Linked DNA regions of Candidatus Thiodictyon syntrophicum. The protein of the gene in region 2 interacts with the protein of the main gene of each other region in a pairwise test. Links are inferred from orthologs where the notes say so. Each region holds a gene or a part of one and is shown on either strand. Other genes may lie near its edges.

Region 1 (5,396 bases), 690 kb from region 2 along the record:
GGCCATATCGCCACCAAGACCCTGGACTTCGAGCGCACCATCTCACTGACCCTGGGGCTGCCCTTTCTGCGCCTGAGCGTCGACCACGGCACCGCCTTCGACATCGCCTGGCAGGGGACGGCGAGCCCGGTGGGCATGATCGAATCGCTGCTGGTGGCGGCGCGCTATGCGCCCGCCTATCGACAGACGCAACAGATGATACCTTGAGGCGCGACTGCCGATTCCAGTCGGGCCGGTGAGCAAAGGCCAAGAAACCCTAGGAAGAGCTGTTTAGCCGCAAATGAACGCAAATTGACGCAAATAATTACAACCTTGGCCTTGGCTGCCCGTTGACCGTCCGGGTGACGCCCGGGACGATGCCAACTATCCGATTTATTTGCGCTTATTTGCGTTCATTTGCGGCCGGATACTCTTTCTTCAGCTAAGGCGCCGGCCCGGACCGCGGGGGCTCGCGCCCCAGCGCCTCGCGCTGGGCCTTGAGCGTGCCCAGCCGCGCCCGCTGGGCCAGGAGGTTGTCGGTGTAGCCCTCGTAGGTCGAGGCGATCTGTTGATTCAACGACGCCTCCCAGGCGGCGGTGTCGGTCCCTTCGGTGCCCTGGGCCAATTGGTTGCGCAGGGCGGCGATGCGGGCATCACGCTCCGTCTCCTGGTTCGTGATCTGCTGCTCCAGGCTCAGGATCTCGCTATCGAGCACGTAGCCCTGCGCCACCGTCCCCGCCTGATACTCCCGCGCCGCGGCGGACTGGGCGGCGGCCCGCGCCTGGGCGGCATCCGGGCGGGAATAATCCACTTCCAGGGTCTGCTCGCGCCCGGCGCAGGGCTCATCGGAGAAGGTCACCTGCCCGCCCTGATGGCATTCATAGACCTGCACCGCGGCCTCCTCGGCCGCCGCGTCGAGACTCCAGGCTGCCGCCAGGCCGACCAGGCCGACCGCGAACAGCCTCAGGATTGAGATCGGGAAATGCATACTGACCTCCTTAACAAAGACTCACAGTCACCGAAAACGCTGCCGCCATCTTAGCTGCGCAATTGCGTTGATCTGCATGCCGACCCCAACGGGGTCGAACATACCAGCCCAGGGCAACGCCCTGGGAAAGTTTAATCGGCCTAGCCCTGAAAGGGCGTGACATAGTGGCGCAGACCTTTATGTCACGCCCTTTCAGGGCTAGGCTCACTCATACCTCATACCCAGGGCGTTGCCCTGGGCTGGTATGTGACGCCCCTTCGGGGCTTCAGCGGGGCGCAGGAAAATCCGTCCCTCAGTTGTACTCACTCGTTTTCATCTTCGGTTTCATCGTCCCGATCCGGCTGCGCCTCCACCACCCCCCGCAGAAACCGGAACAGCTTGCGCGGCGCCTCCAGGCGCCCGCGCTCGGTGTCACGCTTGGCGGCGCGTACCAGGGTGCGCAATTGCTGGCGGTCGGCGTCCGGATACTCGTCCAGGAACTCGCTCAAGGCGGCGTCGCCCTCGCCGATCAGGCGCTCGCGCCAGCGCTCCAACCGGTGGTGGCGGGCGGCGTCCGCGCGCTCGCGCTCCTGCGCCTGGTCCATCAGGGCGTGAACGGCGTGCATGTCCTCGCGCTCCAGCAGGTTGGCGATGCGCTTGTAGTGTCGGCCGCGGGCGCGAATGTCCTTGATGCGGGCCGTCTCCTCGATTGCCGCCCAGGTCACGGCGCTGAGCCGCAGCCGTTCCAGTTCGACCCGCGGCATGGCGGTCAGGCGCTCGGCCAGGGCCTGGAGCGCCTGGTGCTCGCGCTTGAAGTGGCTCTTGCTGGGGCCGGCGGGCGCTTCCTCCTCGTCTTGCAGGTGCGCGTCGGCGCCCTGGGGCGGACCGGGGTCGGTCGCGTCGCGGTCATCGCCGTCGTCCGTCTCCCAGGGGTCCGGGCGGTCCGGGTCATCGTCTAGGTGGTCGATTGCAGGTGCTCCAGGATCAGTTGGGGGGCGCGTTCCCCCCTATATTCATTGACATCCAACCGGTAGGCAAGGCGCACGCAGCCGCGCGCCTGCTCCAGCCGCTCACCGAGTCCGAAACCGATGGCGTCGAGAAAGGGGCCGCGCTCGGGCTTGAGCCGCAGCTTCAGGTGCCGCTCACCCACCAGGCGCGCCTGGACCACCTCGAACTCGCCGTCGAACAGGGGTTCGGGGAACCCCTTGCCCCAGGGTCCGCCCAGACGCAGGACCTCGGCGGTCTCCAGGTTCATGAGCCGCGCGGGCAGTTCACCGTCGGAGCGGATCTGGCGTACCACCGGGGCCTCGCCGAGCTGCTCGCGCACCGCCTCCCGGAAGGCGGCGCGGAAATCGGCCAGGGCCGCGGTGCGCAGGGTCAGCCCCGCCGCCATGGCGTGGCCGCCGAAGCGTTCGATGAGCCCGGGCCGCCGCCGATCCACCAAATCGATGGCGTCGCGGATGTTCAGGCCGTCCACCGAGCGGGCAGAGCCGCGCAGGACCCCCTCCCCGGCGTCCGCGAAGGCGATGCAGGGCCGATGATAGCGCTCCCGGATGCGGGCGGCGACGATCCCGGACACCCCCTGGTGCCAGCCCTTGCCATAGAGACAAAAGGCCGGCGGCAGGTCGTCACCGCGCAGTTGAATGCGCTCCACCAGGGTCTCGGCCTGCTCACGCATCGTGCCCTCGATCTCGCGGCGCTGCCGGTTGAGCCCGTCGAGCTGACCGGCCAGGTCCAGGGCACGGGCGGGCTCGTCGCACAGCAGGCACTCCACCCCGAGGGTCATCTCGGTGAGCCGCCCGGCGGCGTTGAGCCGGGGGCCGACGAAGAACCCGAGATCAGTCGCCGTGGCCCGCGCCGGGTCCCGCCCCGCCACCTGGAGCAGGGCGCGGATACCGGGCCGACAGCGGCCGGCACGGATACGCCGCAGCCCTTGCTCGACCAGGATGCGGTTGTTGCGATCGAGCGTCACCACGTCCGCCACCGTGCCCAGGGCCACCAGGTCCAGATACTCGGCCAGATTCGGCTCCGGTCGCGCGGCGCTGAACCAGCCCGCTGCCCGCAGTTGGGCGCGCAGGGCGACCAGCACATAAAAGACCACCCCGACCCCTGCCAGGTGCTTGCTCGGGAAACCGCAGCCGGGCTGGTTGGGGTTAACGATGGCCGCCGCCGCCGGCAGCACCGCCCCGGCCTGGTGGTGATCGGTGATCAGCACCGGGATGCCGAGTTGATTGGCGCGCTCCACCCCGGCGACACCGGCGATGCCGTTGTCCACGGTGATCAGGAGCTTAGGCGCGAGCGCCGCCGCCGCGTCCACCACCGGCGGGCTCAGACCGTAACCGTAGGCAAAGCGACTCGGTACCAGATAGGACACCGCGGGGGCGCCCAGGGCGCGCAACCCGAGCACGGCGAGCGCACTGCCGGTCGCCCCGTCCGCGTCATAGTCGCCGACCACCAGGATCGAGCCACCCGCGCCCAGGTTGGCGGCGAGCAGCGCCACCGCCGCCTCCAGTCCCGCCAGGGATTGATAGGGCGCAAGCCCGGCGAGCCCCAACTCCGACTCGGACTCCGCCTGGCCGCGGCAGGCATAAAGTTGGCGCAGCAGGTCCGCGGGGTTGGCGGGTGGAGCCGCAGTGGGATTGGTCGGGACGCGGTGGATCTGGGTTGGGGTCACTGGTTGGCTGAAGCTGTCGCGCAGGGGGTTGAGGGACTGGGTGACGGGAACCGGGGGCGAACCCGCGCACCGAACGATTGACCGCCGGGGGTAGCCTTGGCGGACCGGCGGTCGCCGGGCCTGACGCCGGGCGCACGAGTGGCGGCATCGTAACCGGATTTGCGGGGCGGCAGGAACTCGGGGCCCGAGTGGAAGCGGTGCGGACGACGCACCCGCGCTATCCTTGCGCCGGAATCGACGCGCGCGCCAGGGTTCCGGCCTCGCCCCGTCGGCCGACTGACCGAACCGGGGTGCCAGTGTCGCCGGCAGCCGCGCCCCGTCGCCGTTGCGCCCTTCATTCGGGACAGGTCCTGCGTGCGGTCCACCCCCGGGGAAAGTCATGCTGAAATTGGTCAAGCAACTCCATCAACTCTATCGTCGGCTCGTGCAATCCATCGTGGAGTCAGCAGAAGATGCCGAACCCAAGCTGCTGCTGTTCGGACTGTTCGGCGTTTTCGGCTTCCCCTTTTTTTATTTCGTTTGGAATTATCTGTTTCCTCAACCGTATGAAAACCTGGCCATCCGGATCGGCGGCATGTGCGTTGCCGCTCCCGCACTGATCATCAAGTATTGGCCACCGGCGGCGCGGCGTTACGTCCCCGGCTACTGGTGGTTCTCCATTTTGCTCTGTTCGCCGTTCTTTTTCACCTTCATGCTTCTGCACAATCAGGCCAACACGGTGTGGTCAGGTTCGTTGTTGGCGGGAATCGTGATGGTGTTCTTGATCTCCGACGTGCTCAATGCCATTTTAATGCTCTCCCTTGGCATCGGCGCCGCGTTCCTGGCATACTCCCTTACCAGTATCCAGCCCGTGCCCTGGCCCCAACTCGCTGAGCAATTTCCAGTCTACCTGTTCGCGGTCGTAACCACCAGCCTCTTCAATCGCGAACTCGCGCGGGAGAAGCGCGCAAAGATCGCTGCCGCCATCGCCCTCGGCAGCCATATCGCCCATGAACTGCGAACCCCATTGATGACGATCGAGGCTGCATCGCACATCGTCGGCGGCAAACTTCCGCGGCTGCTCGCGCTCGACGAGGCACAGGCAAGCGCCGACGACCATACACCGATTGGGGGCGCGGAGCGCGAACTATTGGCCGAGGCGCCGACGATGATCGGCCGGGAAGTCGAGCACGCCTTCATGATCATCGACCTGGCGCTTGCCAACGCCGGACTGCGCCCTTTTGGTGCCGATGAATCCCGGGCGGTGGACGCCATGACCCTGACCACTGAAGCCCTTGATCGGTATCCCTTCCGAGACCAGGCCCAACGGCAGTGGCTGCGGATTTCGCGGACGACGAGCGTGCCCATCCAGGTCATCCCGTTACTCTTCCACCATCTGGTTTTCAATCTATTGAAAAACAGCATCTATGCAATCCAGGCCGCCGGTCGTACCGACAGCGGCGAAATCAGGATCTGGGCCGTCCCTGGCCACCAGGTTCATTGTCTGCACTTTCGCGATAATGGGCAGGGGATCGCGCGCGACCTGCAGACTGCAATTTTCACAGCCTTTTTCTCCACCAAGACCAACGGCACCGGGCTCGGCCTGCACTTTTGTCAATCGGTGATGCGTCGTTTCGGCGGGGATATCCGCTGTCGTAGCGTTCCAGGCAAATTCACCGAGATGATTCTGCGGTTTCCCGCCCGGCCGTCGGCGGATTGACTGACCGGGCGGCGCCCGGTCGCCTTATGCCGCCTGGCGCAGCGCGGTCTCGCCCCCCGCTTCATCCCGCACTGCCT
Region 2 (5,636 bases):
GTTGCGGCGCCAGCGCGCCAGATAGTCGGCGAGTGTGCTGTGCTCGCACCCGACGAAGGCACCGGCCTGCTCCAGCGCCAGTGCGTAACCGTCCAGCTCCTGTGCGAGCGCGCCCGCCTGCACCGTGTCGTCCGGGCGCGTCTGGCGCCCGCGCTGGGTGCGCTCCAGCAGAAAGTCGCGGGCGGACTGCGGGTCCAATCGGTCGAGCGGCAGGGTGCGCACCGACCCCGGCCAGTTGGCGAGCCGGCCGGTCATCAGCAGATGCCCGCCGGTCAGGGTGGCGAGCCGTCGGTCCGCGGCGGCGGCGGCCGCTTCGGTGTCCAGGAGCGGATCTGCGCAAGCTCCGGGGCGCGGCCCTTGAACAGGGTGCCGAGCGAGGGATAGGGGAGGTTTTGGGGTCGGGCCGCGGGCGGGGCGGGCGCGCTGCCGGTGCGCGCCGGGAGACTGATCCGCTGGCCCAAGGGTGCGGGGACGATCGCCGCCTGACCGGTCAGCAGCCGGTAGAGCCCTTCATAGCCCGGGTCATCGAGGTCGAAACCGCGCAGACGGACATGGGTCCAGCCGCGCACCAGGGTCGGGATCGCGCTGTCCGGCTCGTCGTGCAGCAGCACCGGGACGATGCGCCGGTTGCCCTTGCCGTCGTAGAGCTCGTCGTCGAGCAGCGCGCCCTCCCAGAAGACGCCCTTGCCGGTATGCGGATCGACCCGGCCGTCCAGGCGGTCGCAATAGATGGCCGAGCAGGTCATCAGGACCCAGCGCGCCCGGTCGGCAGCCAACTGCTCCCGGCACCAGCGCGGCCAGTCGATCAGCTCGTGACCGTGGAAGCGGTCCAGTTCGACCGCGATACCGTGCCCGCGCAGCGCCTGGGCGAGCGCCAGCACCGCGGCCGAGTGCCGGTCCGAGTGCTGGGCATAGCTGACGAAGACGCGGATCTGTGTGTCATCGGGGCGCATCGGGCGGGTCCTGGTCAACCGGCGTGGCGGCAGTGTAATCCATGGTCCGTTGGCGCGATACGGGTCGCACTGGGGCCGGAGGATTGCGTAGGAGCGGCCCCCAGGCCGCGACGGGTTGCCGCAGGGGCCGGGCCGACACTACGCTGCATGCTTGCCTTCATTTGCTGGCAATCCGTGTTCTTCGGCCGCCGGTTCCCGCCGCGCTCGCACCTTGAATCCGCTGTCCAATTCCAAACGAACATCGAACCGGCTACCCTGCTCGTCAGTGAACCCCTTGATCAACCGCGTGCGCCCATCCCGGATCAAGCCCGCGATCTGAAGATCCGTCAGCACCTTGCCGCCGACCTCCCGCAGCACCGCGAAGTCGCAGCCGTCACGATAGCGATTGCAGCCGAAACCGCGATGTCCCTGGATGATCCGCCCTTGGCCACACTTGGGACAGGTCAGCCCCGCGGGTCCGCGCGCGGCCGGGGCCGGGGCCGGCGCCGCCGGGGCGGATTCGGGGTGGACCGCGGGGGCCGGGGGCAAGGGGGCGGGATCGCTCCCCGGGCGCGGCGGCGCCGCCGGGTCCGGCGTCGGGCCGAAGTCGAACGCCACCCGCCCGTCGGCGCCCAGCTTCAGCGCGGCCTTGAAGGGCTTGCCGGCCTTGGACTGGAAGCCTTCGAGGGGACCGATCCGGCCCTTGGCCAGCAGTTCCCGTACCTGGGCCTTGGTCAATTTGACCCCCGCCACCGTCTTCCAGACGGCGAAGGCGCAGCCCTCGCGATAGCGGCTGCACCCGAAGGCGCGGGCGGTCTCCATCAGCTCGCCCTGGCCGCACCCGGGACAGGTGCCGAGCCCGGCGGGACGCGGTATGGCACCCTTGCGGGCGCCGCGGGCGGCGCCCGGCCGGGTCCCCTGGGCGGCCCGCGCCTGCTCGACCTGCTCCGCGGAGAAGGCCGGCCCCTGCCAGACCTGCGGGATCAGGTCGCGCACCAGGTCGACGATCGCCTGGTTGAACTCGGCTACCGGGCGGGCGCCCTCCTCCACCTCGCGCAGTTGCTGCTCCCAGGCGGCGGTCAGTTCGGGGCTTTTCAGCGGTGCGGCCACCCGCTCGATCAGCACCCGCCCCTTCTGCGTCGCCCGCAACTGCTTGCGTTGACGCTCCACGTAGCCGGTGCGGATCAGCTTTTCGATGGTCTCGGCGCGGGTCGCCGGGGTGCCGAGACCGCTCGCCTGCATGGCCCGCGCCAGGTCCCGGTCCTCGATGCTGCGCCCGGCGTTCTTCATGGCGCCGAGCAGGGTCGCGTCCGTGAAGGGGCGCGGCGGGCTGGTCTCGCGCTCGCGCACCTCCAGGCGCTCGACATGGACGTCCTGGCCGACCTTGAGCGGCGGCAGGACCTGCTCCTCGGCGGCCTCCGGCGGATCGGCCGCGGCGGCCGGTTCGCCCCCCGGCCCCGCCGCCGCCCGGGGCGCCGCGCCGGCCGCCTTGGCGCGCGCGGCAGTACCGCCACCCTCGGCGATGGTCCACCCCGGGTCCATCACCCGCGCCCCCCGGGCGACGAAATCCGCACCGCCGATGGCGAGCAGCACGCGGGTCTCCTCCACCACCTGATCGGGCAGGAAGACACAGACGAAGCGGGTCTGCACCAGGTCATAGACCAGCCGCAGCGGCCCGCTCAGGCCCGCGGGGACCGACCGCCCGGTCGGCAGTATGGCGTGGTGGTCGGTGAGCTTGGTCTGGTCCACATAGGCGCGGCCCAGGCGGTGCCCGGCCGCGAGCCGGGCCAGGGCAACCGGGGCCTGGGGGTGGTCCAGGCCCTTGAGGATGCCGGGGAGTTGCTCCACAAGGTCCTCGCCGATGTGACGGCTCTCGGTGCGGGGATAGCTGATCAGCTTGTGGGTCTCGTAGAGCGCCTGCGCCAGTTCCAGGACCGCGGCGGCGGTCAGCCCGAAGCGGCGATTGGCGTCGCGCTGCAGGGTGGTCAGGTCGTAGAGCGGCGGCGGGCGGTTGTGCTGAATCTGGATGTCCAACTCCCGCACCGTGCCCGTCCGGTGGGGTTCGATGGCCGCCGCGATGTCACGATGCAGAAGCTCCGCCGCCTCCTTGGTACCGATCCGCGTCTCCCCCTCCAGGCTGTAGCGGGCGAGAAAGCCCTCCGCCAGGTGGGCGATGAGTTCATAGAAGAGGGTCTTGGTGAAACCGGCGATCGCCGCATCCCGGGCACAGATCATCGCCAGCGTCGGGGTCTGGACGCGGCCGATGGTGCACAGGACCCGGTTGTGGACCGTGTAGGCGCGGGTCAGGTTCATGCCGATCAGCCAGTCGGCCTGGGCGCGGGCGCGCGCCGCGCGGGCCAGGTCGTCGAAGGCACTGCCGGGCTTGAGCGCCCGGAAGGCGGCCCGCAGCGCCTCGTCGGTGAGGCTCGACACCCAGAGCCGGTCGAAGGGCTTGCGGCAACGCGCCTGCTCATAGATGAGCCGGAAGATGTGCTCCCCCTCGCGCCCGGCGTCCGTGGCGCAGACCAGGCGCGCGTGGGCCGGGTCATTGATGAGGCCCTTGACGACCTGAAACTGGTCGGCGGTCTTGGGGTCGAGCGTGAGCCGCCAGTGCTCGGGCAGCATGGGCAGTTGGGCGGCGCTCCAGCGCCCTTTCCACGGCGGGCCATAGTCGTCTGGCTCCGCCAGGTGGACCAGGTGCCCGAGCGCCCAGGTGACGCACCAGCCGTTGCCCTCCAGGTACCCCTGGCCCTTGCGGTTGGCCCCCAGGACCCGGGCGATGTCCCGGGCCACACTCGGCTTCTCGGCGATGACGACGGTCGCCATGCGTCACGCTAGCCCGACCGGCCAACCCCGCTCGAACACCGCCGCCACGACGAGATAGACCCACACCACACCGTACCCCCTGGAGCCATGCCATTACCCATGCCGCATTAATCCTCTCACAAAGACACAAAGACACGGAGAAAATCGAATTCGGTTTGCCCGCCGGCCGCGGATCGCGGATCATCGGGGCCTCACGCCGCCGCCCCAGACGACCCAGGCCCGCCGCTTAAGTAACCATGCGCAGATACATCCGGCACCCCACCGATTGCCCCGTCGATGTGCAACTGAGCGAGGTGGTCCCGCCCGGGCGCGAATACCTGCGCAACATCAGCCGCGGCGGCCTGTGCTTCCGCTCCCTGATGGCGCTCGACATCGGCGCGACCATCCATATCACGATCCCGGTGGCGCAGCCGGTGTTCGAGACCGCCGGCGTCGTCGCCTGGTGCGAGCCGACCCCGGACGGCTTCGAGGTCGGGGTGCGCTTCGCCGGGCAGGACCCGCGCAAACACCGCATCGTGGAGCAGGTGTGCCAGATCGAGAACTTCAAGCGCGAGATCTGGATGCAGGACGGCCGGCGCCTCAACGGCGAAGAGGCGGCCCTGGAGTGGCTGCGGCGGCAGCAGGTCTGAGTGCCGCGTCCCGTTGCGACGTCCTTTGACCCCAGAAAAAAGCAGTTTAGCCGCAAATGAACGCAAATTAACGCAAATAATCAGAGACTTGGCGTTTACTGCTTGTTTACTGTCCGGGTGACCCCCGCGATGGTACTAACCAGATGATTTATTTGCGCTTATTTGCGGCCAAATACTCTTCTTGGACTAACAGACGCCGCGCCGGCCCCCACCTCTCCAAGGATCGCTCTTATCGCATTCGTGTCGGAGGCGCGCGCGCACTGGAGCAGGCGCTCGGCCGCCACCTGGAGCAGCGCGTCGCCGGCGGCGTGGCCCAGGCTGTCGTTGATCGGTCGGACATCGTTCGGTCACTCGATCAAATGGCAACCAAGGGGGATAACAGGATACTCTAACGTATTAACGCCAAGGACACCCGAGCGCCCGGGGTCAGGCGCGGCCGAACGCGGCCGGACCCCGCCGCGGTCCGCCCCCGGGGGCAACGCTTTTTTTTTGCCCAATCACAACCCAGGGCTTCACGCCGGGGCCGCTTGCGCGTTACCGTGCCCTACTTAGAGCGCAGCGGCCAGACTCCGGCAATCGCGACGCACAGACCTTGCAGGTGACAAGCAATGGCAAAAAGCCCGACCAAGTCCAAAAAGACCGCCACGCCGGCCCCGTCCCAGATCAGCCCCCAAGGCGGCCCAACCACTGATGCGGCCGTCGCCGCAGCCGCGCCGCCCCCGGCCACGAAGGCCGCGGCGTCACCCGGCGGCCCGCTGCCGGACAGTGCACCCGGGACGCCGCCCGCCGCGGACGCCTCAGCGGCGGGCGCGGCCCAGCCGGCGGCGGCAGCGCCCGTCGGCGCGGCCCCCGCCGCAATTGACGCGCCCGTCGCCGCGACCCGCGTCGTCTTGCCGGCCGACCAGCCCGCCCCGCAAGACGCGCCGGCCAGGCCCGCACCCGCCGCGCCCGCGACACCCACCGCGGCACCGGCACCGACGCCCACCGCGGCGGTGTCGGACGCCGCGGTGGCCAGGGCCCTGGACCCCGAGCCCGCGTCGGCAACGCTACCCGAGCCGGCCAATCCCCCTGCCGCCGCGGCACCGACGCCCACCGCGGCGCCGGACGCCGCCGTGGACAGGGCCCGGGACCCCGAGCCCGAGCCCGAGACGGCGGCGCAACCCGCGGCGGCCGCGCCCCCAGCTCCCGAGGAGCACCCGGACTCCGGCTACCATCCGGCACCCGAGTCGGCGCACGCACCAGCGCCGGC

What was found. The genes of interacting proteins can lie anywhere in the genome.
Region 1: the proteins of THSYN_RS11730 (region 2) and recJ interact in binary tests that used the Escherichia coli proteins (3 or more experiments, as listed by UniProt). The link is inferred for Candidatus Thiodictyon syntrophicum from one-to-one orthologs.

Annotation. Positions count from the first base shown.
Region 1 is NZ_CP020370.1:2,108,203-2,113,598, reverse strand. What follows is about bases 1,262-4,209. They hold recJ (single-stranded-DNA-specific exonuclease RecJ), read right to left. Parts: upstream 3,621-4,209; coding sequence 1,902-3,620; downstream 1,262-1,901. Other genes in these bases: THSYN_RS09035 (sensor histidine kinase), read left to right, coding at 4,000-4,209; THSYN_RS33585 (hypothetical protein), read left to right, coding at 1,747-1,905; yjgA (ribosome biogenesis factor YjgA), read right to left, coding at 1,270-1,719. In the rest of the region: 4-hydroxythreonine-4-phosphate dehydrogenase PdxA, read left to right, coding at 1-207; THSYN_RS09050 (DUF4124 domain-containing protein), read right to left, coding at 422-967; more of THSYN_RS09035, read left to right, coding at 4,210-5,319; cqsA (alpha-hydroxyketone-type quorum-sensing autoinducer synthase), read right to left, coding at 5,344-5,396. UniProt on the Escherichia coli protein: Single-stranded-DNA-specific exonuclease.
Region 2 is NZ_CP020370.1:2,793,104-2,798,739, reverse strand. Bases 892-4,079 are described here. They hold THSYN_RS11730 (type IA DNA topoisomerase), read right to left. Parts: upstream 3,759-4,079; coding sequence 1,092-3,758; downstream 892-1,091. Other genes in these bases: THSYN_RS11725 (PilZ domain-containing protein), read left to right, coding at 3,995-4,079; THSYN_RS11735 (TIR domain-containing protein), read right to left, coding at 892-953. Also shown: THSYN_RS11740 (tetratricopeptide repeat protein), read right to left, coding at 1-255; more of THSYN_RS11735, read right to left, coding at 273-891; more of THSYN_RS11725, read left to right, coding at 4,080-4,387; THSYN_RS11720 (hypothetical protein), read right to left, coding at 4,546-4,680; THSYN_RS11715 (glycogen synthase), read left to right, coding at 4,996-5,636.